4 regions of the Kitasatospora sp. NPDC058063 genome follow, and region 1 is predicted to be linked to each of the others. Evidence: riboswitches for the same ligand, from Rfam matches in the RefSeq annotation. Region 1 holds a riboswitch; each other region holds the start of a gene.

What was found. Region 1 has a riboswitch for cobalamin ahead of ACFVUY_RS20540 (HoxN/HupN/NixA family nickel/cobalt transporter). Riboswitches for the same ligand answer to the same signal wherever they lie in the genome.
Region 2: another riboswitch for cobalamin. It lies ahead of metE (5-methyltetrahydropteroyltriglutamate--homocysteine S-methyltransferase); the one in region 1 lies ahead of ACFVUY_RS20540 (HoxN/HupN/NixA family nickel/cobalt transporter).
Region 3: another riboswitch for cobalamin. It lies ahead of ACFVUY_RS14255 (ribonucleoside-diphosphate reductase subunit alpha); the one in region 1 lies ahead of ACFVUY_RS20540 (HoxN/HupN/NixA family nickel/cobalt transporter).
Region 4: another riboswitch for cobalamin. It lies ahead of ACFVUY_RS17525 (cobalamin biosynthesis protein); the one in region 1 lies ahead of ACFVUY_RS20540 (HoxN/HupN/NixA family nickel/cobalt transporter).

What each region holds. Positions count from the first base shown of each region.
Region 1 covers NZ_JBHVSD010000011.1:65,923-73,406, forward strand. The annotation lists gene ACFVUY_RS20530 (hypothetical protein) at 1-942, opposite strand, end outside; gene ACFVUY_RS20535 (metalloregulator ArsR/SmtB family transcription factor) at 1,001-1,384, opposite strand; cobalamin riboswitch at 1,467-1,680, shown strand; gene ACFVUY_RS20540 (HoxN/HupN/NixA family nickel/cobalt transporter) at 1,711-2,826, shown strand; gene ACFVUY_RS20545 (M24 family metallopeptidase) at 3,219-4,325, shown strand; gene efp (elongation factor P) at 4,403-4,966, shown strand; gene nusB (transcription antitermination factor NusB) at 4,971-5,408, shown strand; gene ACFVUY_RS20560 (thioesterase family protein) at 5,551-6,375, shown strand; gene ACFVUY_RS20565 (hypothetical protein) at 6,509-7,426, shown strand.
Region 2 covers NZ_JBHVSD010000004.1:309,750-317,233, reverse strand. The annotation lists gene ACFVUY_RS09350 (zinc ribbon domain-containing protein YjdM) at 3-359, shown strand; gene ACFVUY_RS09345 (MFS transporter) at 512-1,975, shown strand; gene ACFVUY_RS09340 (MarR family transcriptional regulator) at 1,975-2,427, shown strand; gene cobF (precorrin-6A synthase (deacetylating)) at 2,570-3,340, opposite strand; cobalamin riboswitch at 3,455-3,698, shown strand; gene metE (5-methyltetrahydropteroyltriglutamate--homocysteine S-methyltransferase) at 3,854-6,169, shown strand; gene ACFVUY_RS09325 (SDR family oxidoreductase) at 6,259-7,110, opposite strand; gene ACFVUY_RS09320 (MarR family winged helix-turn-helix transcriptional regulator) at 7,180-7,484, shown strand, end outside.
Region 3 covers NZ_JBHVSD010000007.1:142,372-149,855, forward strand. The annotation lists gene ACFVUY_RS14225 (SRPBCC family protein) at 1-111, shown strand, start outside; gene ACFVUY_RS14230 (hypothetical protein) at 218-490, opposite strand; gene ACFVUY_RS14235 (ATP-binding protein) at 487-924, opposite strand; gene ACFVUY_RS14240 (helix-turn-helix domain-containing protein) at 1,159-2,013, shown strand; gene ACFVUY_RS14245 (DUF397 domain-containing protein) at 2,043-2,252, shown strand; gene ACFVUY_RS14250 (ribonucleotide-diphosphate reductase subunit beta) at 2,319-3,338, opposite strand; gene ACFVUY_RS14255 (ribonucleoside-diphosphate reductase subunit alpha) at 3,338-5,749, opposite strand; cobalamin riboswitch at 5,942-6,086, opposite strand; gene ACFVUY_RS14260 (hypothetical protein) at 6,420-7,394, shown strand.
Region 4 covers NZ_JBHVSD010000009.1:79,293-86,776, reverse strand. The annotation lists gene ACFVUY_RS17545 (cobyrinate a,c-diamide synthase) at 1-94, opposite strand, end outside; gene cobO (cob(I)yrinic acid a,c-diamide adenosyltransferase) at 99-704, opposite strand; gene ACFVUY_RS17535 (putative cobaltochelatase) at 711-2,804, opposite strand; gene ACFVUY_RS17530 (cobyric acid synthase) at 2,905-4,443, opposite strand; gene ACFVUY_RS17525 (cobalamin biosynthesis protein) at 4,440-5,432, opposite strand; cobalamin riboswitch at 5,540-5,672, opposite strand; gene ACFVUY_RS17520 (alpha/beta hydrolase) at 6,041-7,147, shown strand.

The DNA of each region.
Region 1 (7,484 bases):
GGAGCGGGGGTCGAGTTCGGCGGCGCCGGTGGCGACGAGCAGGGTGCGGTGGTTCAGGGCGGCGCCGTAGACGGTGACCGAGCCGTGGTCGCCGATCACGCAGTCGGCGGCGACGAGCGCGGCCTGCCAGCCCTGGTGGGGCGGGATCAGGCGCAGGCCCATCCGGCGGGCGTCGTCGAGCAGCGCCTCGGGGTCGTGGCGGCTCCACACGTTGGGGTGCAGGACGACGGCCACCGTGTACTCGTCGGCGGGGAGCCGGCGGACCAGCCGCCGGGGGAGGTCCGGGCGGCGGCCGAACAAGGAGTGCTCGCTCCAGGTGGAGCTGACGACGACGAGCCGTCGGCCGCCGGTGGCACCGAGCGCGGCGCGGTAGCCGTCGCGGGAGCGCCGGCTGCCGAGCATCCGGTCGAAGCAGGGGTCGCCGACCACCCGGGCGACGTCCAGCGCCTCGGGGCAGGAGACCCGCAGCCGGTCCAGCTGCTCGGGGTGGGAGAGGCCGAGGACGTCCACGAATACCCGTCCGCGGTGGGTGAGTTCGTTGCGGGAAAGGCCCGCGGCGGTGACCGTGTCGCCGGTGGACTCGGTGACCAGCCGGTTGTAGCCGACGCCGTGCGGGAGGACGACGAGGCGGGCGTCCAGCCGGTGCATGGAGGAGTGGACGGCGCAGGCGACGGCCAGGTCGAAGCGGCGGCTGACGGCGTCCTCCCAGTCCAGCACGGTGAAGCCGGGCAGGCCGTGCAGGTACTCGTCCAGGGCGCGGTCGGCGAAGGCGGAGCCGGGGTTGACGGTGAAGTACCGCTCGATGCCGTCCGGGTTCAGCAGGGTCAGGACGTCCAGGACCCGGGTGGCCGAGGTGAGGGTGCGGGCGACCGCCAGCACGCGGGCCCTGACCGGTCGGGTGTTCCACCGGTCGGCGGGCCAGGCGTGGGGGCGGGACGGCACGTCATGATCGTACTCATCCGCTCCGGCCGCGGCGCGGTTCCGGGGCCGGGCCGGTGGGTCAGCCCGTGGCCGCGGTGGGCTCGTGGTGTTCGCCGGCGGCGCACTCGTCGAGGAGGGGGCGCATGGCCTCGTCCACGAGCTGGTAGCGCACCACGCGTCCGTCCCGGTCGCCGGTGACCACGCCGGCCGTGCGGAGCAGCCGCAGGGCCTGGGAGACGGCGGGGTCGCGCATGCCGGTGGCGACCGCGAGGTCGGTGACGGCGAGCGGCCCGGCCCGGTGGAGGGCGAGCAGCAGGGCGAGCCGGCCGGGGTCGGCGAGCAGGGAGAACCGCTCGGCCCAGGACCGGACGTGGGCCGGGTCGCCGATCGCGGCGATGGCCTCGCAGACCCGGTGCCCGTCGATGGTGCGGTGGCCCGCGCGGTCGGCCGGTACGAGATGCATGCGGACATTCTCGCAGGCGGCGGTCTGTGATCCTGGACACCTGCGCAGGTGCGCAACCTTGCACGGGTCGGGGCGTGGCCCCTACGGTGTTCCCCGCCGTGGTGCTCGGGAAGACCGGTGACGGACCCTCAGGGGTCCCAGCCCGGAGCGGCCCTCGCCACTGTGATCGGGTCGTTCCTCCGTCCGCGGAGGAACGTCGTCCGTACCCATGGAGCCACTGGGCGCCTCGCGCGCTTGGGAAGGCGGGTACGGGCGTCCCGTCAGCCAGGAGACCGGCCACGGCATCTCACGAGGTTTTCCACGAGGTGCTGGAGCGTGATCCGCAGATGACCCTGCCCGAAACCGTTGCCGCCGGGGCCGAACCGGCCCCCTCCGCGCTGCCCAGCTTCCAGTGGCGGCGCGAGGACACCGTCCGTACCGCCGGGCTGATGGCGGTGATCGTGGCCATGCACGTGGTGGCCTTCGGCACGCTGATCTTCCTGGTCGCACCCGAGAAGTACGCGGTCGGTACCCAGGTCTTCGGGGTGGGCCTGGGTATCACCGCGTACACCCTCGGGATGCGGCACGCCTTCGACGCCGACCACATCGCGGTGATCGACAACACCACCCGCAAGCTGATGGCGGACGGCAAGCGCCCGGTCTCGGTGGGCTTCTGGTTCGCCCTCGGGCACTCCTCGATGGTGGTGGTGATGGCCGCCCTGGTGGCGGGCGGCGCGCAGCTGGCGAACACCCTGATGGACGACGAGTCGACCACCCACAAGTGGCTCGGCGTGATCGGGACGACCACCTCCGGCGTGTTCCTCTACCTGATCGGCGCGCTCAACCTGGCGGCGCTGCTCGGCATCCTCAGGGTGTTCCGCTCGATGCGGGCCGGAAAGTTCGACGAGAAGGAGCTGGAGGCGCACCTCGACTCGCGCGGCTTCATGGCCCGGGTGCTGAACCGGGCGACCCGTTCGATCACCCGGCCCGGGCAGATGTTCCCGGTGGGCATGGTGCTGGGGCTGGGCTTCGACACCGCGACCGAGGTCACCCTGATGGTGATGGCCGGCTCGGGCGCCGCCTCCGGGCTGCCCTGGTACGCGATCGTCTGCCTGCCGCTGCTGTTCGCGGCCGGGATGAGCCTGTTCGACACCCTGGACGGGACGTTCATGAACTTCGCGTACCAGTGGGCCTTCGCCAACCCGGTGCGGAAGGTGTACTACAACCTGACCATCACCGGTCTGTCGATCGCGGTGGCCTTCGTCATCGGCACCATCGAGCTGGTCGGGGTGCTGCACGAGAAGCTCGATCTGACCGACCCGGTCACCGGCTTCATCGCCGACATCTCGCTGGACAACGTCGGCTACGCCATCGCCGGGCTGTTCGTGGTCGTCTGGGCGATCGCGATCGGGTACTGGAAGCTCGCCGGGGTCGAGAAGCGCTGGACACCCGAGGGCTCCTGAGCCGCCCGGCCGCGAGCAGCGGCCTGCCCGCGCACGCCGGAACGGCGCCTCCCCGCGGTGGGGAGGCGCCGTTCGCGTTCCGGGGGCCGGGTGCGCCCCGGGTCGGCGCTCCTCGCGGAAGTCGACGTGCCGGCCGGCGACCGGGTCGCACTCGCACAGGACCGGCAGTGACAGATTCGTGACGGAGCGTAGCGGTCGGTCGGGTCCGAGGGGCCGCCGGGGGGTGCGGGGCCCCTCGGCGGCACGCTGCGTGGGCGGCGGGCGGCGGGCGGCGGGGCGTGGGTCCGAGGGGACGGTGCCGCGGTCGCGCAGGGGGGCGTGCAAGGGGTATTGGGGGTTCTGCCGGGGGTGCTCGGCGGGCGCTTCGGGCCGGGGGTTCGTAGGCTCGACGCATGGCGGATGCGTACGCGGGGCGGCGGGAGCGGGTGAGGGAGCACTGCAGTGCGGCCGGGGCCGATGCGGCGCTGATCACCCGCGCGGCGAACGTGCGGTACCTGACGGGCTGCGCGCCCTGCGGGGCGAGCCTGCTGCTGACCAGGGAGCGGGCGCTGCTCGCGCTGCCGGACGACCTGCCGCCGGACGACACCGGGGAGCACCTGATCGCCCCGGACGTCACCCGGCTCCCGGTGGCGGCCGGGGCGGACTCCGCGCTGGCCGTCGCGGCCGTCGCCGCGCGGTCCGGGGTGTCGGGACTGGCGGTGGAGGAGCACGACCTGACCGTCACCCGGCACCGGGCGGTGGGCGGCCTGAGCGAAGGGGCCCGGCTGGTGGACCTCGGCCAGACGGTCGAGCGGCTGCGGGTGATCAAGGACGAGCACGAGATCGCCGACCTGCGGATCGCCGCCGAGATTGCCGACCAGGCGCTGGGCGAGCTGCTGGAGTCGATCCTGGTCGGCCGCACCGAGCGGCACCTGGCGATGGAGCTGGAGCGCCGGATGATCGACCACGGCGCCGACCGGGCCGCCTTCCCGGTCTCGGTCGGCACCGGCAGCCACTCCGGCCAGGCCGCCCACCAGCCCACCGACCGCCGGGTGGAGGAGGGGGACTTCCTGACCGTGGTGATGGGCGCCCAGTACCGCGGCTACGGCGTCTCCACCGCCCGCACCTTCGTGATCGGCGCGGCCCCCGCGCCCTGGCAGGTGGAGCTGCACCGGCTGGTCTTCCGGGCCCAGCGAGCCGGGCGGGAGGCGCTCGGACCGGGCGTGGAGCAGTGCGTGCCCGACCGGGCCGCCCGGCAGGTCCTGGAGGCGGCCGGCCACACCGAGGCCTCCCCGCACCCGGTGGGCCACGGCGTCGGGCTGGAGATCCGGGAGGCGCCGCGCCTCGGTCCGTCGGACATGGGTAAACTGGACAGCCGCGTGCCGGTCACCGTCGGTCCGGGGGTCCACCTCCCGGGCAGGGGCGGCGTCCGGATCGAGGACACGCTCGTCGTGCGCCCCCTCGAAGAGGGCGGGCCCGAGCTGCTCACCATCACCACCAAGGAGCTCCTCGCCCTGTGACCGCGGCCCCCCGGGGCCGTGGGAGGCAGGACGCAATCCCTTGGTTCCTTGACAGCTATACAGGAGTTAGTGCGCCCGTGGCTTCCACGAACGATCTCAAGAACGGCATGGTCCTCAAGCTGGAGGGCGGCAAGCTCTGGTCCGTCGTCGAGTTCCAGCACGTCAAGCCCGGCAAGGGCCCGGCCTTCGTGCGTACCAAGCTCAAGGAGGTCCTGACCGGCAAGGTCGTCGACAAGACCTTCAACGCGGGCACCAAGGTCGAGACCGCCAACGTCGACAAGCGCGGCATGCAGTTCTCGTACAAGGACGGCGAGAACTTCGTGTTCATGGACATGGACACCTACGACCAGCTGACCATCGAGCCGTCGGTCGTCGGCGACGCCGCCAAGTACCTGCTGGAGGGCTTCGAGGCCCTCGTCGCGCAGAACGAGGGCTCGGTCCTCTACATCGAGCTCCCGGCCGCGGTCGAGCTGACCATCGCCGAGACCGAGCCGGGCGTCCAGGGCGACCGCTCCACCGGTGGCACCAAGCCGGCCACCCTGGAGACCGGCGCCGAGATCCAGGTGCCGCTCTTCGTCACCAAGGGTGAGAAGGTCAAGGTCGACACCCGCGACGGCAGCTACCTCGGCCGGGTGAAGTAAGTCCGTGTCGGCCGCACGCAGCAAGGCCCGCACCAGGGCCTTCCAGATCCTCTTCGAGGCCGACCACCGCGGGGTCGACCCGCAGCAGGTCCTCGCCGACTGGGTGGCCCGCGCCCGCGAGCCCAGGCCCGACGAGGGCACCCCGCAGGTCGGTGAGTACACCATGGAGCTCATCGAGGGGTACGTCCAGCACGCTCGTCGCATCGACGACCTGATCGAGCAGTACTCCGTCGGCTGGTCGCTCGACCGGATGCCGATCGTGGACCGCAACGTCCTGCGGCTCGGTGCCTACGAGCTGATCTGGGAGGACGGCGTCCCGGACGCCGTCGTCCTGGACGAGGCCGTCGAGATCGCCAAGGAGTTCTCCACGGACGACTCCCCGGCCTTCGTCAACGGCATGCTCGCCCGCTTCCTGGAGCTGAAGCCGAGCATCCGCCGGTAGACGGGTGGACCTCGCGGACGGCCGTCGGACCCGAACAGGTGTCCGGCGGCCGTTCCGCGTTTCACCCGGTCGGCGTAGGGTGGGGACCTACTTGTCAGTAACTTGACGTCCGGAACCACGCGTGAAGGGCAGGTCCCCCCAGATGACCACCGCGATCCGCAGCGAGTTCGACCAGGGCATCGCCCTGACCAGGCACCCCGAGGAAGCCGGCCGCTACGACGCCGAGCTCGGCGCCGGCTGGCAGATCGGCGGCGGGGTGAACGGCGGACTGCTGCTCGCGGTGGCCGGACACGCGCTGTCGCTGGAGCACGGCACCCACCCGGACCCGGTGTCGATCAGTGGTTACTACCTGTCCGCCTCCACCCCCGGCCCGGCCACCGTCCGCACCGAGGTGCTGCGCACCGGCCGCGGCCTGTCCACCGGCACCGCCTCGCTCAGCCAGGACGGCGTCGAGCGGCTGCGGGTGGTGGCCAGCCACGGCGACCTCGCCACCGCCGACGGCGAGGTGCGCACCAGCGCGCGGCCGCCGCAGCTGCCGCCGCCGGACGAGTGCATCGGCGTCGAGCACGCGCCCAAGGAGCTGATCGCCCAGGCCGCCCTGCTGGAGCGGTTCGACCTGCGGCTGGACCCGGCCACCATCGGCTGGGCGCTCGGGCAGCCCTCCGGCAACGGGCGGATCCAGGGCTGGTTCCGGCTCGCCGACGGCCGCGAGCCCGACCCGCTGCTGCTCCTGCTGGTCGCCGACGCGCTGCCGCCGGTCACCTTCGACCTCGGCATGCCGGGCTGGGCGCCCACCATCGAGCTGACCGTCCACCTGCGCGCCAGGCCCGTGCCCGGCTGGCTGCGGGTCACCCACGCGACCCGCAACCTGGCCGGCGGCTACTTCGAGGAGGACGCGGAGGTCTGGGACGAGTCCGGCCGCCTGGTCGCGCAGTCCCGCCAGCTGGCCCGGGCGCCCCGCCCCTGACCCGGCGGCCCCGCATTACCGGTGGTTACATTCCTGTGACACGCCGTACGTGTGCGGCGCGCGCGGATGGGGAGGAAGACGGTCAGCGGCGAGCGTGCCGCGGACCGTCAACCCCCGAAGCCAGGAGCCACCGATGAGTCAAAAGGGTCGCGCCCGCCGTAACTCCGACTGCACCGCCGGCGGCTCGCGGCCCGCGGTGCGGGCGTCGCACCGGCCACAGCGGGCCGGCGGCGCCGAGCAGGCTTTTGTCATCGGGGTGCTGACCAACGCCGCGGACTTCGCCCGGGCCCGTGCCTGGGGGATCTCCGACGCCCCCGACCACGAGCGCTACCTGGCCGACACCGCCGAGCTGCTGGCCGAGGCGCTGGAGCGGTTCGACACCGTCCGGGCCCGGATGTTCCACCCGCAGGACTTCGAGGAGTTCTGCGTGCTGCACGGGCTGGACCCGGCCGAGCCCGCCGCCCGCGACCGCTACCTGGTCAACCCGGCCCTGCAGACCCAGCTGATGGCCTATCAGGGCGAGGAGCTGGCCGGGGACTTCGTGCCCCGCCTGGTGCGCGCCCGGGAGAACGGGCTGACGCTCTGCCACGCCGACCTGCTGCTCGACGGGGGCCTGTACGGGGGCGCGGGCGCGCCCGACGAGGAGCACGCCGCCTGGGTGCGCGCCGCCTACCAGCGCGGCGGCGAGGTGTTCCGCCGGATGCTGGTCGGCGCGGGGGCCGGCGTGTACGAGCTGCGCCTGCGGGTGGACGCGCCCGGCGGGAAGCTGACCGCCGCGGCCCGGGTCCTTCAGTGGGAGGACGGCGTGGTCCGGATCAACGACGAGGACCTGGAGCTGGTCTGCGCGGTGCTCTGCACCGGGCTGGCCCTGGAGCTGCCGGGCGTCGCGGTGCTGCACGGCTCGCAGGGCTCGGCCGCCTCCTGCGGGGAGTACCTGCAGGCCTCCTGGGCCTGGTCGAGCGGCGGGCAGGAGTGGGCGCCGGCCGAGCGGCCGGTCCGGCTGGACGGCGTGGCGGCGCAGCCCGGCTACAGCCTGGGAACGGTCTGCTGACGGCTCCGCCGCGGGGCCCCGTCCCGGGGCCCCGACACCGCGGCGCGGCCCCCCGGTC
Region 2 (7,484 bases), on a different contig from region 1:
ACATGAGCGACAACCTTCCCCCGTGCCCGCAGTGCTCCAGTGAGTACACGTATGAGATGAACGCCCTCATGGTCTGCCCCGAGTGCGCCCACGAGTGGGTGCCCGGCGGCGCCGACCAGGCCGGCGCGCCGGCCGGCGAGCGCGTGATCAAGGACGCCGTCGGCAACGTGCTGAGCGACGGCGACACCGTGACGGTGGTCAAGGCGCTGAAGGTCAAGGGCAGCGTCTCCGGTATCAAGGCCGGCACCAAGGTCCGCAACATCCGCCTGGTGGACGGTGTCGACGGGCACGACATCGACTGCCGCATCGAGGGCTTCGGTGCCATGCAGCTCAAGTCCGGCGTGGTCAAGAAGGCCTGATCCGCGGGCCTCCAACGGCCGCGCCCCGTCGAGGAGATCGGCGGGGTGCGGCCGTTGCGCTGTCCAGGGCCGGTCGGGGGTGGAGTCGCCTCCCGGATTAGTTGTAGCATTACAATGATTACAACAACACAAATAACTCTGGAGCGTTCGTCATGCCCGATGCCGCTCGACCGCGGCCCTGGCTCGTGCTCGCCATCTGCTGCATGAGCCTGCTGATCGTCAGCCTCGACAACACCATCCTGAACGTGGCCCTGCCCGCCGTCCGGCGCGACCTGGACACCACGGTGTCCGGCCTGCAGTGGACGGTCGACGCCTACACCCTGGTGCTGGCGAGCCTGCTGATGCTCTCCGGCTCGACCGCCGACCGGATCGGCCGCCGCCGGGTGTTCCGGATCGGACTGGTGGTGTTCACCGCGGCCTCCCTGCTGTGCAGCCTGGCCCCCGGGCTCGGCTGGCTGATCGCCGCGCGGATGCTCCAGGCGGTCGGCGGATCGATGCTCAACCCCGTCGCCATGTCGATCATCAGCAACACCTTCACCGACTCCCGGCAGCGCGCCCGGGCGATCGGCGTCTGGAGCGGCGTGGTGGGCATCAGCATGGCCGCCGGGCCGATCATCGGCGGGGCGCTGGTGGAGTCGGCCGGCTGGCGGGCGATCTTCTGGATCAACGTCCCGATCGGCCTGGCCGCCCTCTTCCTCACCACCCGCTACGTGCCGGAGTCGCGGGCGGCCCGCACCCGCCGGGTGGACCCGGTCGGCCAGCTGCTGGTCGTCGTGGTGCTCGCCGCCCTCACCTACGCGATCATCGAGTCGCCGGAGCGCGGCTGGACCTCGCCCGTGGTGCTCGGCTGCACGGCGGCCTCCCTCGGCGCGCTGCTGGGCCTGCTGCGGTACGAACCCCGGCGCACCGACCCGCTGATCGATCTGCGGTTTTTCCGATCCGCGCCCTTCTCCGGCGCCACCGTCATCGCGGTCGCCGCCTTCGCCGGCCTCGGCGGCTTCCTCTTCCTCACCTCCCTGTACCTCCAGGACGTCCGCGGGCTCGACCCGCTGCACGCCGGACTCTTCATGCTGCCGATGGCGGTCATGTCGCTGCTCACCGCGCCGCTGTCCGGCCGGATGGTGGCCGCCCGGGGGCCGCGCACGCCGCTGCTGCTGGCCGGGGCGGCGCTGACCGCGAGCGCAGTGCTCCAGGCGGTCGGCTACTCCGAGCACCTGCCGAGCTGGCTGCTGGTCCTCGCCTTCCTGCTCTTCGGTACCGGCTTCGGCCTGGTCAACGCGCCCATCACCAACACCGCCGTCTCCGGGATGCCCCGCTCGCAGGCCGGCGTGGCGGCGGCGGTGGCCTCCACCAGCCGACAGGTCGGCCAGTCCCTGGGCGTCGCGGTCACCGGCGCCCTGATGGCCGGCAGCGCCCTCGCGGACCCGGCGGCCTTCACCGGGGCGGCCCGGACGGCATGGTGGATCATCGCCGGCTGCGGCGCCGCCGTGCTGGTCACCGGTACGCTCACTTCCGGCCGCTGGGCCCGGGCGACGGCCGAGCGCACGGCGCGGCGGCTCGCCGCCGAGGAGGCGGCCGAGGGAAGCACGGAGACGAAGGAGACGGTGGACGCCTGATGGAGCGCCTCGACACCGGTGGGCACCCGGAGGGGAGCGGGACGGACGCCGCGACGGCGGCCCGGGTCTGGCAGGGGATGTACGCGCTCGTGCTGGAGCGCCACGACCGCCGCAGGACCGTCGCCGAAGCCCTCGGCATGAGCTTCAGCCGGGTCAGGGCGCTGCGCCGGCTCGCCGCCGGCCCGATCACCCTGCGGGAGCTGGCCGAGCGGCTGACCGCCGACCCGCCGTACACCAGCGTCATCGTGGACGACCTGGTGCGGCGCGGGCTCGCCGAGCGCATCACCAACCCGGCGGACCGGCGCTCCAAGCTGGTCCACCTCACCGAGGAGGGCGAGGCGAAGGCCGCGCTCGCCACCGGGATCCTCGCCACGCCGCCGGACGCGCTGCTCGCGCTGCCGCCGGAGGACCTCCGCGCGCTCGACCGGGTGGTGGCGAAGCTCCTGGACTGAGGCCGCCGCCCGACGCGGCGGGCCGGTGCCCCGGACTTGGCAGGACGTCCGACCGCATGGTCGACGGCAGGTCCTCGGTGTCAGGGAAACCGGTACGAGTCCGGCGCGCACGGTGGTGCCACTGTGGCCCGTCGAGCCTCCGTCAGGCGTCGGGGCAGCCGTCCGAGCGTCGCAGCAGGTAGGTGTCCATGATCCAGCCCTTGCGCTCCCGGGCCCGCTCGCGCAGCTCGCGGATGCGCGGGGCGGCCTCGGCGAGCGGACCGGAGACGAGCACCTCGTCGGGGGTGCCGAGGTACGCGCCGTAGTGGATCTCCATCCCCTCGGGGTCGATCCCGGCGAAGGCGGCCCGGCCGTCGAGCATCACCACCACGTCGTCCACCCCCTCGGGGAACCCCTCGGCGAGGCGGCGGCCGGTGGTGATCTGCACCGGCCGGCCGACCCGGGTCAGCGTGGTGCGGTGCCGGGCGGCGAGCGCGGAGACGCTGCTGATGCCCGGGATCACCTCGTACGCGAAGGGCACGCCGCCCCGGTTCGACACGTCGTCCATCACGGCGATGACGCTGTCGTAGAGGGCGGGGTCGCCCCAGACCAGGAAGGCGCCGTTCTCGCCCGGGCCGAGGTGCTCGGCGACCAGCCGTTCGACCAGATCGGCGCGGCGGACGCGCCAGTCGTCCACGGCGGCCGCGTACGCGGGGGTGGCGCGGTCCCGTTCGGCGTCCGGCGCCGCGACCAGGCGGTGCCCGGGCCGTCCGTGGTCGGCCAGCATCCGGCGGCGCAGCCCGATCAGGTCCTGCCGTTCCTCGCTCTTGTCGAGGATGAAGAAGACGTCGGTGCGACCGATCGCCTTGACCGCTTGCAGGGTGAGGTGGTCGGGGTCGCCCGCGCCGATGCCGATGACGAAGATGTGCCGCATGGGAGCCATTCTGCCGCCCGCTCCCGGGTGCGCCGCCCGGGCCGGGCGCGGAGCCCGCGTCTCAGCACGCGGACGCCTTGCGAGATTTCCGCCTCGACGCCGACGGTTTGCCCCTAAGCTGGCGGTGCAGCTGGTTCGCCCTGTCCGCCAGGCAGGGTGTCGTAAGAGGGAACCCGGTGACGCCTTTCAACTGGCCAGTCCGGGACTGCCCCGCAGCGGTGAGTGGGAACGACCGCCGTCATACGCACTGGACCCGGGACGGGTCTGGGAAGCGACGGCCAGTAGGTGTCCGCCCCGGTTTCGGCCGAGGTGGGTGTGCCCGCGAGTCCGAAGACCTGCCACTGCCCGTGCGCGAGCGTTCGCGCCCGGCCATCCGGTGACCTCGTGGGCGGGTCGGCGACCATATCGGGCGGAGCCGCGCACGGGTGCGGTCGTCCGTCCGGTCCGTCATCCCTTCGCGTCCTCGTGCCGTCACCGGGCACTTGAGGATCCAGACTCGCGAAGGAGAGTCCCTTGACCACGAAGTCCGCAGCCGCGGCGAGCGTCGCCACCGCCCACGGCTACCCCCGCCAGGGCCGGGGCCGTGAATTGAAGAAGGCGATCGAGGGGTACTGGAACGGCGCGGTAGCGGCCGGGGCGCTGCTGGCGACCGCCGCCGACCTGCGTCGGACGAACTGGCAGCAGCTCGCCGACTCCGGCGTCGAAGAGGTCCCGACCGGGGACTTCTCGCTCTACGACCACGTGCTGGACACCACCGTGGCGGTCGGTGCGATCCCGCCGCGGCACCGGGAGGCGGTCGACGCCGACCCGCTGGACGGGTACTTCGCGATGGCGCGCGGCAACCAGGACGTCGCTCCGTTGGAGATGACCAAGTGGTTCGACACCAACTACCACTACCTGGTGCCGGAGTTGGGCCCGGACACGGTGTTCGCCGCGAACCCGGCCAAGGCGGTCGGCGAGCTGCGCGAGGCGCTGCTGCTCGGCCACGCCGCCCGGCCGGTGCTGGTCGGCCCGGTGACCTACCTGCTGCTCGCCAAGCCGGCGCCCGGGGTGGCCGCCGACTTCCAGCCGATCACCCTGCTGGACCGGCTGCTGCCCGTCTACGCCCGGCTGCTGGCCGAGTTGCGCGCCGCCGGCGCCGCGTGGGTGCAGCTGGACGAGCCCGCGCTGGTGCAGGACCGCACCCCGGCCGAGCTGAACGCGGCCGCCCGCGCCTACCGCGAACTGGGCGGTCTCACCGAGCGGCCCAAGCTGCTGGTCGCGAGCTACTTCGACCGGCTCGGCGAGGCGCTGCCGGTGCTGGCCAAGGCCCCGGTCGAGGGCCTGGCGCTGGACTTCACCGGCCCGGCCGCCGCCAACCTGGAGGACCTCGCCGCCGCCGGCGGCCTGCCCGGCAAGCGGCTGGTGGCGGGGGTGATCGACGGGCGCAACATCTGGATCAACGACCTGGAGAAGTCGCTGGCGACCCTGGCGACCCTGCTGGGCCTCGCCGACACCGTCGACGTGGCGCCGTCCTGCTCGCTGCTGCACGTGCCGATCGACGCCGCCGCGGAGCGCGACATCGACCCGCAGATCGCCCGCTGGCTGGCCTTCGCCCGGCAGAAGGCCGGCGAGGCGGCACTGCTCGCCCGGGGCCTGCGCGAGGGCACCGGCGCGATCACCGCCGAGCTCGCCGCCAACCGCGCCGACCTCGCCTCCCGCGCCAACTCCCCGATCACCCGCGACCCGGCGGTGCGCGCCCGCGCCGCCGCCGTCACCGCCGACGACACCCGGCGCGCCCAGCCCTACCCCGTACGGGCCGAGGCCCAGCGCGCCCGGCTCGGGCTGCCGCTGCTGCCGACCACCACCATCGGCTCCTTCCCGCAGACCACCGAACTGCGCACCGCCCGCGCCGATCTGACGGCGGGTCGGATCGACGCCCCGGCCTACCGGGAGCGGATGGAGGCGGAGGTCCGCGAGGTCGTCGCCTACCAGGAGAAGGCCGGGCTGGACGTCCTGGTGCACGGCGAGCCCGAGCGCAACGACATGGTCCAGTACTTCGCCGAGCAGCTCACCGGCTACCTCGCCACCCGGCACGGCTGGGTCCAGTCGTACGGCACCCGGTACGTGCGCCCGCCGGTGCTGGCCGGGGACATCTCCCGTCCGCATCCGATGACCACCGACTGGTTCGGCTACGCGCAGGGCCTGACCGATCGCCCGGTCAAGGGCATGCTGACCGGCCCGGTCACCATGCTCGCCTGGTCCTTCGTCCGCGACGACCAGCCGCTCGCCGACACCGCCCGGCAGGTGGCCCTCGCCCTGCGCGAGGAGGTCGTCGACCTGGAGGCGGCCGGCGCCGCCGTCGTGCAGGTCGACGAGCCGGCGCTGCGCGAGACCCTCCCGCTGCGGGCCGCCGCCCGCCCGGCGTACCTGGCGTGGGCCACCGAGGCCTTCCGCCTCGCCACCTCCGGCGTCCGCGCGGACACCCAGATTCACACCCACATGTGCTACGCCGAGTTCGGCGCGATCATGACGGCGATCGACGAACTCGACGCGGACGTGATCTCGTTGGAGGCCACCCGTTCCCACATGGAGGTGGCCGGCGAGCTGGCCGGGGCGGGCTACCCGCGCGAGGTCGGCCCCGGCGTCTGGGACATCCACTCCCCGCGCGTCCCCAGCACCGACGAGGCCGTCTCGTTGTTGCGCGCGGGCCTGGCGGCGATCCCGGCGGAGCGGCTCTGGGTCAACCCGGACTGCGGGCTGAAGACCCGTGGCTGGCCGGAGACCCGGGCCTCCCTGGAGAGCCTGGTCGCCGCCGCCCGCCTGCTGCGCGAGGAACTCGCCGGCTGACGGCGGGCGGGGTGGGCGCGGCGGCCTTGCCGCGCCCACCCCGGTCCCGGCCATCGTGCCGCTCGCGGGCTTCCTGCCCCGGTGATCGACTAGGCGACCCAGCCGGAGGTGAGGCCCTGGACGGCCGAGCCGTCGAGGTCCTTGAGCTTGACCCCGGCGAAGGCCCGGGCGGCGTCGGAGGTGAGCATCCGGAACGCGGGTCGTTCGGCGGCGAGCAGGTCGAGGATTCCGGTGGCCACGTCCTCGGCCGCCTGGGCGTTGGCGAAGGCGCCGCGGGTGCGGTCCAGGTAGGCGGCCAGGGCCGGGGCGTACGGTCCGGCCTGTTCGGTCGCGTCGTCCGTCAGGCCCACGTTGCCGACGAACTCGCTGGCCACCGCGCCCGGCTCGACGACGCTGACGGACACACCGGCGGTGGCCGCGACCGGGGCGAGGGACTCCATGTAGCCCTCGACCGCGAACTTGGCGGCGCAGTAGGCCTCGTTGAAGGGCTGGCCGACCACGCCGCCGACGCTGGTCACGGTCAGCACGCGGCCCTTGCTCGCCCGCAGCAGGGGCAGGGCGGCCTTCGTGACGTGCAGCACCCCGAAGAAGTTGACCTCCATGACGGCGCGGACGGCGTCGACGCTCTCCTGCTCCAGGGTGCCGATGTGGCCGGCGCCGGCGTTGTTGACCAGCGCGTCCAGCCGGTCGACGCCGGCCAGGCAGGCTTCGACCGACGCGGGGTCGGTGACGTCGAGCGTCCGGAGGTCGACGGTGACCCCGGCTTCCTCGGCGGCCGCCAGCAGCGGGCCGGCCTTGGCGGTGTTGCGCATGGTGGCGATGACGTGCCAGCCGGCGCGGGCGGCGGCGACGGCGGTGGCCAGGCCGATGCCGGAGGAGGTGCCGGTGATCAGGACGGTCCGGTCGCTCATCTCGCTGGACTCCCAGTGCTTATGGATCATAACCAATATGATCCATAACTATGTGGGCTGACATTTCACTTTGTCAAGCACCTGGATAGTCTGGTGGTCATGTCCCACCCATCGGATGACCTCACCCAGGAGATCGTCGGACTCTTCGCGGCCGTCAACCGCCGCTACGGCCGGGAGTCCGAGGCGGCCGCGGCGGCCCACGACCTGACCGCGCTGCAGGCCAAGGCGCTGCTCGCCGCCGAGGTTCCGGTCCCGACGCGCCGGATCGCCGAGCGGCTGCACGCGGAGCCGTCCAATGTGACGGTGATCGTCGACCGCCTGGAGTCCCGCGGCCTGGTCGAGCGCAGCGTCGACCCCGCCGACCGTCGCGTCAAGCACGTCGCCGCCACCGCCGCCGGCCGCGA
Region 3 (7,484 bases), on a different contig from region 1:
GCGGCCCTCACCCGGGCCCTGGCGAAGCCGGTCATCGCCCACACCTTCGGCCGGATCCTCGCCGCCGCCGACGCCGAACTCACCGGTGGGCGGCGGGCCGGGGGGCGGTGATGCCGCGTGACGGTGGGCGCCCTGCGTGGTCACGGCGGGGGCGAACAGCCGCGATGAGGTCGGGCCGTCCCCGCCCGGCGTGAACGCCGGGCGGGGACGGGGGAGTTCAGGGCTGGTGGGCGGTGACGGTGATCAGGTGGGAGGTCCAGTCGGCCATCTCGCCGACATAGAGGGTGACGCTCCAGATGTCGTTGCGGGAGAGGCAGTTGGCGATGCCCTGGCCGCCGCCCGGCCCGATGCAGATCCGGATGAAGTCGCGGTGGGCCTCCCGGATGGGGAGCTCGCGGACGTGCTCCCAGAGGACGGGGAGGGCGTGGTCGAGGCTGGGGAAGTCGGCGGGGAGCATGATGCCGGCGATCCCGGCCCGGACGGCGCTCACGCGGCGTTCACCTCGGGGGAGATGTGGCACCAGACGAACTTCCCGACGCCGCCCTCGCGCGGGCAGCAGCCCCATTGGGTGGCCAGCTGCTGGACGAGCCGCAGGCCCCGGCCGGTCTCGGCGGAGGTGGAGGCGGGCCGGAGGGAGGGCTTCTCGCTGTCGGCGTCGTGCACCTCGATGCGGAGGGTGTCGTCCGGGGAGAGCTGGAAACGGATGAAGATCAGCCGGTCACGCGGGGCGCGGGCGTGCTGGACGGCGTTGGTGACCAGCTCGCTGACCAGCAACTCCCCGGTGAAGACGAGGAGTTCGCCGGAGGGGTGGGGGAGGAGGAAGTCGTGGAGCTCCCAGCGGGCGGCGCGGGGGGCCTTGCGGTGCCGGGGCAACCAGCAGGTCCGCTCGGCGGGGATGGGGGAGGGGGAGAGGTCTTCAGGCATGGCGGGGCCACCTATGGAGTGTGCAGGTGAAAGCGGCTGAAGAGGGCATGGGGATGCCCGGGTGATGAGCCCTGCCGCGATGACTCTGTGTGGCGCGACTCACTACTCCAGGTAGCATGCACCTGTGTTGATGCAGACCGCAAGCGAAACGAATGCAACGATGCAGATATCGGCTCGTTGGATTGACGAATCGTCACAAGGCAGACTGGAGGCCGCCAGCGAGAGGACTTGGACATGGCTGATGAGCTGAGGCCGACCGTGCGTGCTCGCCGACTTGGCTCGGAACTTCGCCGTCTCCGCGAGGCTGCGGGCAAGGGGACCGAAGACGCGGCGCAGGCGCTTGCCTGTTCGCGCGCAAAGATCAGCCGCATAGAGACCGGGGCGTCGGGCGTTCGGCGGTTGGACCTCGGGATCCTGCTCGATCTGTACGGGGTGGCCGGGGCGCAACGCGATGGTCTTGAGGCATTGTCGAGGGAGAGCAAGAAGCGCGGCTGGTGGCACGACTACGGCGACACGATCCCCTCGGCCTACGTCGACGTTCTCGGGCTCGAAGACGACGCTCGATACATCCGGATGTGGCAGACCATGGTCGTGCCGGGCTTGCTGCAAACGAGGCGCTATGCCCGGGCCTTGCTTGAAGCCAATCCTGCCGCCGTGCGTCCGGAACGGGTTGACCAGTTGGTCGAGATCCGGATGGAGCGGAAGGAAGTTCTCGCGAAGCCGGACCCGGCCCGCTTCTGGGCGATCATCTGGGAGCCTGCGCTCAGGTGTCCCGTGGGAGGGGTGGAGGTCCACAGGGAGCAGCTGCGGCACCTGATGGAGATGGCGAATCTCCCCAACGTGACCCTGCAAGTGGTGACACTGGATGTCGGCGCAACCGCCGGAGCATGCGGTGCGTTCGTGATGTACGGCTTCTCCGACTCGCCTACTCCAGGGGCAGTGTTTCTGGAAACGTTGACGAGCAGCCACTACTTGGAGCAGCAAGGAGAGCTGGACGGCTATGGGCTGGTCTTCGAGTACTTGCGGTCGGCTGCCCTGGACCCCGTGAAATCGCTGGATATGATCGCGGCCATTGCGGCGGAGACGTGACGACGAGACCAGACAAGAGGCGTGAGCGCATGACTGTGACTGAGGACGGCGCTCGGGGTTGGTACAAGAGCAGCTACAGCGCTCAGGCGAACGAGTGTGTAGAAGCCCTGAAGCTGGGGCTGCGTGGTATGGCGGTCCGCGACTCGAAGGACCTGGGCGGGCCGGGGCTTCTTTTTCCGGCAGATGCTTGGGTCTCCTTCCTCGCCGGGATCAAGTCCGGGGAGTTTTCGACCGACTGACATGACAGAGGTGCCCCGCACGGGCTGTGGCCGTGCGGGGCACCTCTGTCGTTCGTTTTGTTCCTCCTAGAAGTCGTCGTCGAAGGCGACGGTGCCCTCGACGGCGACCTGGTACGCCGACACGCGGCGCTCGAAGAAGTTGGTCAGCTCCTGGACGTTCTGGAGCTCCATGAAGCCGAACGGGTTCGTGGACCCGTACCGGATCGGCAGGCCCAGGCGGGCCAGGCGCTGGTCCGCCACGGCCTCCAGGTACTCGCGCATCGAGGCGGTGTTCATGCCGGGCAGGCCGTCACCGCACAGGTCCTGGGCGAACTGGAGCTCGGCCTCGACGGCCTCCTCCAGCATCTCCGTGACCTGCTTGGCCATCTCGTCGTCGAAGAGGTCGGGCTCCTCCTCGCGGACGGTGTCCACCACCGACATCGCGAAGTCCATGTGCATGGACTCGTCGCGGAACACCCAGTTCGTGCCCGTGGCCAGGCCGTGCAGCAGGCCCCGGCTCCGGAACCAGTACACGTAGGCGAACGCGCCGTAGAAGAACAGGCCCTCGACGCACGCCGCGAAGCAGATCAGGTTGAGCAGGAACGCCCGCCTGTCCTCCTTGGTCTGCAGCGAGTCGATGTGGTCGACCGCGTTCATGTACTTGAAGCAGAACTGCGCCTTCTGGCGGATGGAGGGGATGTTCTCCACCGCGGCGAAGGCCGCGTTGCGGTCCTCCGGGTCGGGCAGGTAGGTGTCGAGCAGCGTCAGGTAGAACTGGACGTGCACGGCCTCTTCGAACAGCTGCCGCGAGAGGTACAGCCGCGCCTCGGGCGAGTTGATGTGCTTGTAGAGGCTCAGCACCACGTTGTTGGAGACGATCGAGTCGCCCGTCGCGAAGAACGCGACCAGCCGGCCGATCAGGTGGCGCTCGCCCTCGCTGAGCTTCGCCAGGTCGGCGACGTCGGAGTGCAGGTCCACCTCCTCGACGGTCCAGGTGTTCTTGATCGCGTCCCGGTACCGGTCGTAGAACGACGGGTAGCGCATCGGGCGCAGGGTCAGCTCGAAGCCGGGGTCGAGCAGCATCTTGCGGTCTTCGGACTGGGACATTACTGGCAGGCCTCGCAGGACTCGGGGTTCTCCAGGGAGCAGGCGAGGGCGGCTTCCTGCTCCGGGGTGAGGGTCGGGGTGTTCACGGGCACGGGCGCGGGCGCGGCGGCACGGGCGGCACCGGACGCGGCCTGGGCGATGCGGGTGGCCGGGCGCGAACGCAGGTAGTAGGTGGTCTTCAGACCGACCTTCCACGCGTAGGCGTACATCGAGCTGAGCTTGCCGATGGTCGGCGCCGCCATGAACAGGTTCAGGGACTGGCTCTGGTCCAGGTACGGCATGCGAGCCGCGGCCAGGTCGATCAGCGCGCGCTGCGGCAGCTCCCAGGCCGTCCGGTACAGCGAACGCACCTCGGCGGGCAGCCAGTTCAGCTCCTGGACGGAACCGTTGGCGTCGCGCAGGGCGTCGCGGGTCTGCTGGTCCCAGACGCCGAGCTCCTTGAGCTCGCGCACCAGGTACGGGTTGACCTGGAGGAACTCGCCGGACAGCGTCTCGCGCTTGAACAGGTTGGACACCTGCGGCTCGATGCACTCGTACACGCCGGCGATGGACGCGATGGTCGCGGTCGGCGCGATGGCCAGCAGCAGCGAGTTGCGCAGGCCGGTCTCGGCGATCCGGGCGCGCAGCGCCGTCCAGCGGTCGGCCCACTGCGGGGCGGCCGTCGGGAAGTGGTCGATGTGCAGCTCGCCGCGGGCGGCGCGGGTCTCGCCGTACGCCTCGTGGCGGCCGAGCTGCTCGGCCAGGTCGGCGGAGCGCTCGTACGCGGTGAGCATGATGCGCTCGGCGATCAGCGTGGACAGGCGGGCGGCCTCGGCGGAGTCGAAGTCGATCCGCAGCTTGAAGAAGACGTCCTGGAGGCCCATCACGCCGAGGCCGACCGGCCGCCAGCGGGAGTTGGAGGTGCCGGCCTCGGTGGTCGGGTAGAAGTTGATGTCCACCACGCGGTCGAGGAACGTCACGGCCGTGCGGACGGTGGCGTCGAGGCGCTCCCAGTCCATGGCGCCGATCAGGTCGTCGGCCGTGGCACCGGGGGCCACGTGGGCGCCCAGGTTGACCGAGCCCAGGTTGCAGACGGCGGTCTCGGAGTCGTCCGTGACCTCCAGGATCTCGGTGCACAGGTTGGAGGAGTGCACCGTGCGGCCCGGCAGCGCGGTCTGGTTGGCGGCGCGGTTGGAGGCGTCCTTGAAGGTCATCCAGCCGTTGCCGGTCTGCGCCAGGGTGCGCATCATGCGGGCGTACAGGGTCTGCGCCGGGATGGTGCGCACGGCCTTGCCGGCCAGCTCGGCCTTGCGGTAGGCCTCGTCGAACTCCTCGCCCCACAGGTCGACCAGCTCCGGCACGTCGGCCGGGGAGAACAGCGACCAGTCCTGGTTGGCGTTGACCCGGCGCATGAACTCGTCCGGGATCCAGTGCGCCAGGTTGAGGTTGTGGGTGCGGCGGGCCTCTTCGCCGGTGTTGTCGCGGAGCTCCAGGAACTCCTCGATGTCGGCGTGCCAGGTCTCCAGGTAGACGCAGGCCGCGCCCTTGCGGCGGCCGCCCTGGTTGACGGCGGCGACCGAGGAGTCGAGGGTGCGCAGGAACGGCACGATGCCGTTGGACTTGCCGTTGGTGCCGCGGATCAGGCTGCCGCGCGAGCGGATGCGCGAGTACGACAGGCCGATGCCGCCGGCGTGCTTGGACAGGCGGGCGATCTGCGCGTAGCGGTTGTAGATCGAGTCCAGGTTGTCCAGCGGCGAGTCGAGCAGGTAGCAGCTCGACATCTGTGGGTGGCGGGTGCCGGAGTTGAAGAGCGTCGGCGAGGAGGTCAGGTACTCCAGGCGGCTCATCAGGCCGTACAGCTCGGCCACCTCGCGCACGGACTGCTCGCTGTCGCCGACCGCCAGGCCACAGGCGACGCGGAGCAGGAAGTGCTGCGGGGTCTCGATCACCTTGCGGGTGATCGGGTGGCGCAGCAGGTAGCGGGACTGCACCGTGCGCAGGCCGAAGTACTCGAAGCGGTCGTCGCCCTTGGTGTCGACGAGCGCGTCCAGCGCGGCCGCGTGCTTGGTGACGAAGGCGGCGGTGGTGTCGCCGATCAGGCCCTCGGCGTGGCCGACGGCGATCGAGGCGGAGAAGGACACCGAGCCCTGGCTGTTCGCCTCGTCGACGATCTCCAGGGCGAGCAGGCGGGCGGCGAGCTTCGAGTACTGGGGGTCCTCGGCGATCATCGACGCGGCGGCGTCCACGGCCAGCCCGCGCAGCTCGGCGAAGTCCGAGCCGGCGTGGCGGCCGCGCAGCGCGGCGGCGGCGACATGGCCGGGGTCGACCTCGGTGAGGTCGGTGCTGCGGTCGGTGAGCAGCCGCAGCAGCGCGCCCCCGGGGTCGGAGACCGTCGGGTCGGTGAAGGCGGTACCGGAGCCCTGGGCGGGCAGGGTGGCTGAGGCAGCGGTGGTCAAGGCGCTCTCTCCTGGCGGCGATCGGCGGCGGTGATCGGGGGGCCACCGGGCCGATCTGGGCAGGGGAGCACGGCGCGAACGCAAAAAAGCGTCGCGCGAGGTGACTCCCCGGCCCGCCCGCGAGGCCCGGAGGGGTACTGCTGGTGCCGGCGCGGCCTCTGCGGGAGGGCCGTGGCGCACGCCGTCGGCAGGTACTCGGACTCGCGGGGCGCGGCTGCTGGAGCCGCCCGCTCACCGCTGCGGGGCAGTCCCGGATTCGCACCGGGTTCCCCTGCATCGACAGCAGAAGCGAGCATACATGTAGTGGTGTCTCTCTGAAGCGACCCCAGATGTAGTACGGCGCCGCGTGTCGGAGCGATGACCGGTGGTACCAGAAACGTGGCGGGCGGTGTTCGCCGGAGCCCCCGGAACCGGGCCGGGGGCGTCCTGGTTTCGATACGGAATGGTCACCGGGAGGATCGGCGGTCATGAGGATGCCCTACGATCTGGGCGCATGAGCGACGGAACTGGCGCACCTGGGCAGGGGCCGCAGGGAACGCCTCCCGCCGGGCCGGGGGGCGCACAGAGTCAGCAGCCGGTGGTACCTGGTCCGGTACCGCCGCCGAGTGGTGGTTTCGGGCCGCCGCCCGCCTCGTACGGGCCGGTCGTGCCGTCGGTGCAGCCGGTCGCGCAGCCCATCCCGCCGGTGCCGCAGCCGGTCGCGCAGCCCGTCCCGCCGGTGCCGCAGCCGGTCGCGCAGCCCGTCCCGCCGGTGCCGCAGCCGGTCGCGCCACCACCGCAGCCGCAGTGGCACCTCCAGCAGCAGCAGCCCCCGCAGCCGGTCCCGCCGCAGCGGGTCGAGCCGGACTGGGATGCCTTGGCGGACCGCAACGCGGCCGATGGCAAGCGCCGCCGCCGGATGAAGGTCATCGGCGTGGTGGCCGCGGTCGCCGTGGTGGGCGGTCTGGTCGCGGGCGGCGTGCTGCTCTTCAAGGGCAAGAAGGACGACGGTTCCCCGACGGCCGGCAGGACCACCCAACCGGCCTCCGTCCCGAGTGCCTCCGGCACGCCGGGCGGTCAGCCGGACGACCCGTCGAAGCCGATCTGGGAGGCCACCACCGACCCGGCGCCGCAGGACGCGGGAGCGCTGTTCTCCGCGCTCCAGGTGACGATCAACGGTGCCACCTGGAACCGCACCGTCGTGTCGCTGGACTCGCCCTGCTGGGATGGGAACTCCACGACCGGCGGGCTGGGCAAGGTGCTCGGCGACCAGGGGTGCCAGCAGGTCCTCCGGGCGACGTACATCTCCGGGGACAGCGCGGTCACCGTCGGGGTGGCGGTCTTCGAGCACAAGCTCCAGGCCGACACCGCGCTGAAGAACTTCGCCGGTCAGCTCAAGGGCGCGCCCGCCCCCGGTTCGCCGGCGTTCTGCGCCGGTCCGGGCTGCACCGGTACCCACAACAGCCTGGGCCGGTACGACTACTTCACGGTCGAGGGCTCGGCGAAGGGCGGCAACGCTCCGGACGCCACGGCGACCGCGGCGGCTGCCGGGTTCGCCGAGCACGTGAAGGGCCAACTGCTCAAGCGCGCCAAGGCCGCCTCCTCGGCCGCGCCCGGCGTTCAGGGGACCCCGGCGGGCTGACCCGCCGTGACACCCCGGTCCCGGCGGGTCGTTCGCGGGGGCCGGGGGAGTGTGGCAGGCTCTCGGAACAGTCATTTCGCATGTGTGTTC
Region 4 (7,484 bases), on a different contig from region 1:
GCGCGGCGAGCGCCGCGATCAGGCCGGTGGCGACGGTGGTCTTGCCGGCGCCCGAGGAGGGCGCGGCGACGACGAGGCGGGGGACGGTGCTCAACGGCCTACCACTCGATACCGCGCTGGCCCTTGCGGCCGGCGTCCATGGGGTGCTTGACCTTGGTCATCTCGGTGACCAGGTCGGCGAATCCGGTCAGCGCCTCGGGCGCGTACCGGCCGGTGATGACGACGTGCTGACTGCCCGGACGGTCCTTGAGCACGGCCACCACCTCGTCCGGGTCGACCCACCCCCAGTGCATCGGGTAGGTGAACTCGTCCAGCACGTAGAAGCGGTAGGTCTCGGCCGCGAGGTCCCGCTTGACCTGCTCCCAGCCCTCCTTGGCCGCCTCCTCGCTGGACATCTCCTGCTCGGCGGAGCGCTGGATCCAGGACCAGCCGGAGCCCATCTTGTGCCAGTCGACGGTGCCGCCCTCGCCGGAGGCGCCGAGCACGCGCAGCGCGTTCTCCTCGCCGACCTTCCACTTGGCGGACTTCACGAACTGGAACACCCCGACCGGCCAGCCCTGGTTCCAGGCCCGCAGCGCCATACCGAACGCGGCCGTGGACTTGCCCTTGCCGGGGCCGGTGTGCACGGCGGTGATCGGCAGTGTGCGGCGCTGACGGGTCGTCAGGCCGTCGTCGGGAACGCTCTCGGGGACACCCTTGGGCATGTCGGCTCAGGCCGCCTTTCGCATCGCGGTGGTTGCACGGTTCGCAGAACGGTTGTCGGACCGGCTCTCGCGGACGAGCGAGGCCACGCCCTCGGCGCGCAGCTCGTCCAGGCCGACGGCGGTGCCGCCGAGCAGCCCGGCCAGGGTGCGGGCCAGGCCCAGGCGGACCGGGCCGGACTCGCAGTCCAGCACCACGCTCGCCGTGCCCTGTGCCGCGAACAGCGCGGCCGCGCGGTGCGAGCGGGCGAGCGCGTCCCGCCCGCCGGTGGCCCGGCCGTCGGTCACCACGACCAGCAGCGGGCGCCGGCTCGGGTCGCGCAGCCGCTCCACCCGCAGCACCTCGTGCGCGCGCAGCAGGCCGGCGGCCAGCGGGGTCCGCCCGCCGGTGGGCAGCGACTCCAGCCGGGCCGCGCCGACCTCCACCGAGGAGGTGGGCGGCAGCGCCAGCTCGGCACCCGCGCCCCGGAAGGTGATCATGCCGATCTTGTCGCGGCGCTGGTAGGCGTCCATCAGCAGCGACAGCACCGCGCCCTTGACGGTGGTCATCCGCTGCCGGGCGGCCATCGACCCGGAGGCGTCCACCACGAACAGCACCAGGTTGGACTCCCGCCCCTGGCGCACCTGTTCGCGGAAGTCGTCCTTGTGCACCACCAGCGCCCGCCCGCTGCGCCCGCGCGCCGCCTGGTGCGGCGCGGCGGCCTGGAGGGTCGCGGTCAGGTGCAGCCGGCCGAGCGCGCCCTGCGGGCGGCGGGCGCGGATGGTGTGCCCGCCGGTGGTCTCGGCGGGGGAGCGGCGGCCCTGGGCGCCGTGCCCGGTGCCCTTGACGGTGAACAGCTGCGTCCGGTACGGGTCCCCGGCCGCGACCGGAGCCGATTCCCGTGCAGGAGAGGGGTGTTGGGCGGGTGCGGGCTGCTGCGCGGGCGCCTCGGGGCCCTCGGGGGAGGGCGCCTCGGGAGCGGACCCCTCGGGGCCGCTGTCGGACGGCTCGGGCGCGCCGCCGCCGTCGGGGCCGCCCCCGTCCGGGCCGCCCTCCGGCCCGTCGCCGTCGCCGTCCGGTCCGTCGCCCTCGGGCTCCGGCTCCTCCTGCTGCGCGTGCTCCTCCAGCGTCCGCTCCAGCTGCTCCTCGTCCAGCCCCGGCGCGTCGAAGGGGTTGCGGCGGCGCCGGTGCGGCAGCGCCAGCTGCGCCGCCTTGCGGACGTCCTCCTCCTGCACCTCGGTGCGCCCGTCCCAGGCCGCCAGTGCGACGGCCGTGCGGGCCATCACGATGTCCGCGCGCAGCCCGTCCACCTCGAACGCGGCGCACACGGCGGTGATTTGACGCAGCGCCACATCGGTCAGCTCTACCTTGGGCAGCAACTCCCGCGCCGCGACGATGCGTTCGGCGAGAGCCCGCTCCTCCTCGGCGAACCGCTCGGCGAAGCCGGCCGGGTCCGCGTCGTAGGCGAGCCGGCGGCGGACCACCTCGGCACGCTCGGCCGGATCCCGGGTGGCGGCGATCTCGACGGTCAGGCCGAACCGGTCGAGCAGCTGCGGCCGCAGCTCGCCCTCCTCCGGGTTCATCGTGCCCACCAGCAGGAACCGGGCCGCATGGCGCACCGACACGCCCTCGCGCTCGACGTAGGAGCGGCCCATCGCGGCGGCGTCCAGCAGCAGGTCCACCACGTGGTCCTGGAGCAGGTTCACCTCGTCGATGTAGAGCACGCCGCGGTGCGCCCTGGCGAGCAGCCCGGGCTCGTACGCCTTGACGCCCTCGGCCAGCGCCCGCTCCAGGTCGAGCGAGCCGACGATCCGGTCCTCGGCCACGCCGACCGGCAACTCGACCAGCTGGGCCGGCCGTTCGGAAGCGGGCGGGGAGACGTGCGGCCCGTCCGGGCACTGCGGGTCGGGCGCGGTCGGGTCGCAGGCGAAGCGGCAGTCGTCCACGGTGGCGATGGACGGCAGCAGGCCGGCCAGCGCGCGCACCATGGTCGACTTCGCGGTGCCCTTCTCGCCGCGCACCAGCACGCCGCCCACGGCCGGGGAGACCGCGTTCAGCAGCAGCCCGAGCCGCAGGTCGGCCATGCCGACGATCGCGGTGAACGGATAGCGGACGTCACTCATGCCGTACCCCACTCCTGTCGTGCCCCGTCCCGCGGCACTGTCCGGTCCTGTGATCCTGCCCGGTTGCGTGATCCTGCCTGGCCCTGCTGCCGTACCCGGCTCATGCGTCGCTCCCAGGGGCCCCGGGCGGGACGAACGGCAGCGATCCGGCCGCCGGCACCCCGCCCTCGATCAGCTTCCACAGCGCGTCGGTGTCGGCGTGCTCCTCGATCAGGTCGCCCAGCCGGTCCAGCCGGGCCTCGCGCGCCGCGGCGAAGGAGGTGTCCGGGGCCGGGACGAACGCCCGGCCCGACAGCGCGGCGACCTCGCGCAGGAGTTCGCGGCGGAACCCGTCGTTCTCCAGCGCGCCGTGCCAGGTCGTGCCCCAGACCGGGCCCACCCGGCAGCCGTCCAGACTCCGTCCCCGGCCGTCGGAGACAAACGTGTCCCCGCCCTCGACGGTGACCACCCCGTGGTGGATCTCGTAGCCCTCCACCCGCTGCCCGAACGCCTCGCCGACCGGCCGCGCCAGCACCTTCTCGGCGCCGAACCGCACCTGCGTCGGCAGCAGGCCGAGGCCCTCGACGGCCCCCGCCTTCGACTCGACCTCGTCCACGATCGAGCGCGCCAGCATCTGGTAGCCGCCGCAGACCCCGAGGACCGGCAGCCCGGCCGCCGCCCGCGCCCGCAGCGCCGGCTCCAGACCGCGCTCGCGCAGCCAGGCGAGGTCGGCGACGGTGGCCCGGGTCCCGGGCAGCACCACCAGGTCGGCGTCGGCCAGCTCCTCCGGGCGGGTCGCCCAGCGCACCAGCACGCCCGGCTCCTGCGCGAGCGCGTCCATGTCGGTGAAGTTGGACAGCCGCGGGAAGCGCACCACGGCCACCCGCAGCACGTCCGCGCCGTACGGCCCGGGCCCGTCCGCCCGGTCCACCACCGTCGACAGGTCCAGCGAGTCCTCGGCGTCCAGCCAGAGCCCGGGCAGCATCGGCAGCGTGCCCAGCACCGGACGGCCGGTCAGCCCGTGCAGCATCTCCAGCCCGGGCGCGAGCAGCCGCGCGTCACCGCGGAACTTGTTGACGAACCAGCCGGCCACGTGCCGCTGGTCCTCCGCCGACAGCAGCGCCAGCGTCCCGTACATCGCCGCGAAGACCCCGCCGCGGTCGATGTCCCCGACCACCACCACCGGCAGGGCGGCGGCCGTCGCCAGGCCCATGTTGGCGATGTCGCGGTCGCGCAGGTTGATCTCGGCGGGCGAGCCCGCGCCCTCGCAGACCACCACGTCGTAGCGGCCGCGCAGGTCCGCCAGGCACTCCAGGGCACGCTCCAGCAGGACGGGCTTGCGCTCGCGGTAGTCCAGCGCGCCCACCTCCGCCACCGGCCTGCCGAGCAGCACCACCTGGCTGCGGCCGTCCGCGCCCGGCTTGAGCAGCACCGGGTTCATCGCCGCCTCCGGCTCCACCCGGGCGGCCTGCGCCTGCATCGCCTGGGCGCGGCCGATCTCGGCACCGTCGGCGGTGACGAAGGAGTTGAGCGACATGTTCTGCGCCTTGAACGGCGCGACCCGCACGCCCTGGCGGACGAGCCAACGGCAGATCCCGGCCGTCACCACGCTCTTGCCCGCGTCCGAGGTCGTCCCCGCGACCAGCAGCGCCTTGCTCATGCCCGTCCCCTCTTCCTCAGCAGCATCCGCAGCAGGACGTGCCCCGCGACCGTCGTACCCAGCGCCAGTGCGCCCACCCGCCGGGAGAGCGCACAGGCGCGCTCGATGTCGTCCACCGTCACCGGCCGCAGCTCCGCACCCAGCACGGGCCGGTGCTCCACCCGCTCGCCGTACCGCAGCGCCCCGCCCAGCCGTACGCCCACCGCGCCGGCGAACGCCGCCTCGGCCTGGCCCGCGTTCGGGCTCGGGTGCGCGGAGCCGTCGCGCCGCCAGACCCGCCAGGCCGTACGGGGCTCGGGCGCGGCGGCCACCGTCAGCAGCGCCGTCAGCCGGGCGCCCGGCCAGCCCGCCAGGTCGTCCAGCCGGGCCGAGGCCCAGCCGAACCGGGCGTAGCGCGGCGAGCGGTGACCCACCATCGCGTCCAGGGTGTTCACGGCGCGGAAGGCCAGCAGGCCGGGCGTGCCGGCCAGGGCGCCCCAGGTCAGCGCGTTCACCACGGCGTCGGCGGTGTTCTCGGCCACCGACTCGACCACCGCCCGGGCGATCTGCTGGCCGTCCAGCGCGCTCGGGTCCCGCCCGCACAGGTGCGGCAGCCGCTCCCGGGCGGCCGTGAGGTCGCCCGCGGCCAGCGAGCGGCCGATGGTGCGCGCCTCCCGGGTCAGCGAGGTGCCGCCGAGCACCGTCCAGGTCGCGGCCGCCGCCAGCACCGCCCGGCCCAGCGGACGCCGGCCCACCGTACGGTCCAGGGCGAGCGCGCCCGCCGCGACCGCGCCCACGCACAGCGCCGTGTAGCCGGCCCCCGCGCCGCGGTCGTCGCGCCACAGCCGACGCTCCAGCCGGGTCGCGGCGCTGCCGAAGACAGCCACCGGATGGCCCCGGCGGGGGTCGGCGAAGCGGGCGTCGGCGACATGGCCCGCGACGGCGCCGAGCGCGAACGCGGCGGCGCGGGCCAGCGGGCGCGGCGAGGAGGAGGGTCCGAGCGGGGTCATCGGGGGCACGGCGGAGGGCAGCTCGGAGTCCGGTGGGGCGGGGCAGCCTGCATCGCGTGCGTGTCCTCACTCAGGGTCCGCGCCCTGGATCGACGTGACGGGGGCGAGAGTCTCCTGGCTTCCGGGTCGAACGCACCCCCGGAGCCTTCCAGCGGCCGTCGACGGCCGCCGTGGCGATGTTCCGAGCGTGCTCCCCGGTGACAGTGGCGGGACCGCGCCGGAATTCCACCGGCTTCCTCTCCATGCCTCCGTTTGGCCCCAGGATCCCATCACGGGCCCGAACCGGGAGTCAACCGAGGTCACGGAGGGGTTGGTCACACGCGGACGCCGCCGACGCGCCGGGGGATCGCCAGGCGCGGGGCCGCCCTCCACCGGGAACACCACGTCCCTCCCACCGGGAACACCACATCCCCTCCCAGCGGGGCACCGCCGGCTCCGCCGCCGTCCCGCCCCACCATCCTCATTGCCCGCTTCCGACACCTCCTCAGCGCCGCCGGGCCGCCGCCCGGGTGACCCGGACGGCCCAGCCCGGTGGCCGGGCGGACGGAGCGCCGGTGAACTGGTGCCCGAACACCGTCCGGTCCGTGAGCAACAGAGCGGGGAGTGAAATGCGTTGGGGAACCGCCGCCGTCGTGGCGGCCGCCGCGGTCGGGGCCGCCGTGCTGGTGATCGGCCGTCGGGCCTCCGAGCGGACGGTCCGTCCGGTGGCCGCCGTCCCGGAGTCCGGGCCGGTCCTGGTCCGCGGCCTCGCCCCCGGCCGGGTCACCTTCACCCGCGGCCCCGAGAGCCTGCGCCCCGGCCGCTGGGCGGTCGAGTGGGCGGACGGCGGGCACGCGGTCGTCGAGGAGGTCCTGCACAGCGACGAGCGGGGCGTCACCCGCCGGCTGCTCCGCGCCGACCGGGGCACGCTCACCCCCGGCACCGAGGTCCGCTTCACCCCCCGGGTCCTTCTCGGCGACCCCACCGAGGCACTCGGCCTCCCCTTCACCGACACCACCGCCGACGGCGAGCTCGGCGCCCTTCCCGCCTGGCGGCTCGACGGCAAGCGCGGCACCTGGGTGATCCTGGTGCACGGCCCCGAGGCCGACCGCCAGCAGACCCTCCCGGTGCTCCCCGTCCTCGACCGGCTCGGCCTGCCCACCCTCGCCGTCACCTACCGCGGCGACCAGGGCGCCCCCGCCTCCCCGGACGGGCTCAGCCACTTCGGCGAGACCGAGTGGCGCGACATCGAGGCGGCGGTACGGCTGGCGCTCGACAGCGGCGCGGGCAAGGTGATCCTCTACGGCTGGTCCGTCGGCGCGACCACGGCCCTCCAGACCGCGGCCCGCACCGCCTGGCCGCACGCCGTCAGCGGCCTCATCCTCGACTCGCCGGTGCTCGACCTCCCGGTCTCCGCCCGCCGGGACGCCGCCCGGGCCGGCTTCCAGGGCGTCGCCGCCGAGCTGGGGGCGCTGGCCGCGGAGGGCCGCACGGGCGTCGACCTCGCCGACTTCGCCCGCATCGCCGAGGGCACCGACCTGCGGGTGCCCACCCTTCTCCTGCACAGCCCCGAGGACCGGATCGCGCCCTTCGGCACCGCCGAGAAGCTGGCTGCCGCCCGTCGCGACGTCGTGAGCCTCCAGGCCTTCCCCGGTGCCGACCACGCCACCCTCTGGAACACCGCTCCCGACCGGTACACCGAACTGCTCCGTCGCTGGCTCACGCCGCTGCTGTAGGGCGCCGCCGGCGGGTCCTGCCGGCACGTCTCCCGGACGTGCCGCGGTCGGTGCTCCGCTTCCGCCCCCGCGGATCGGAACGCGGCCCCACCGTCGAGGTCCGGGCCGACCCGTTGGGCCGACCCGTCGAGCCGATCCGTTCGATCCGATCCATCCGATTCGTCCGGCAGGATCCGCGAGGCCCGCAAGACCCACCGGCCGCGCCCTCGCCCCCCTCCTCGTGCGGGCGTTTCCGGCCGGGCCGCGCCGGCTTTTCCGGCGCGCTTCCCCCCTGCCCGCGAATGAACGTTTCCCCCATTCCGCCGTAGACGCGCGAGAAGTCGGCCGGTCCGACTTC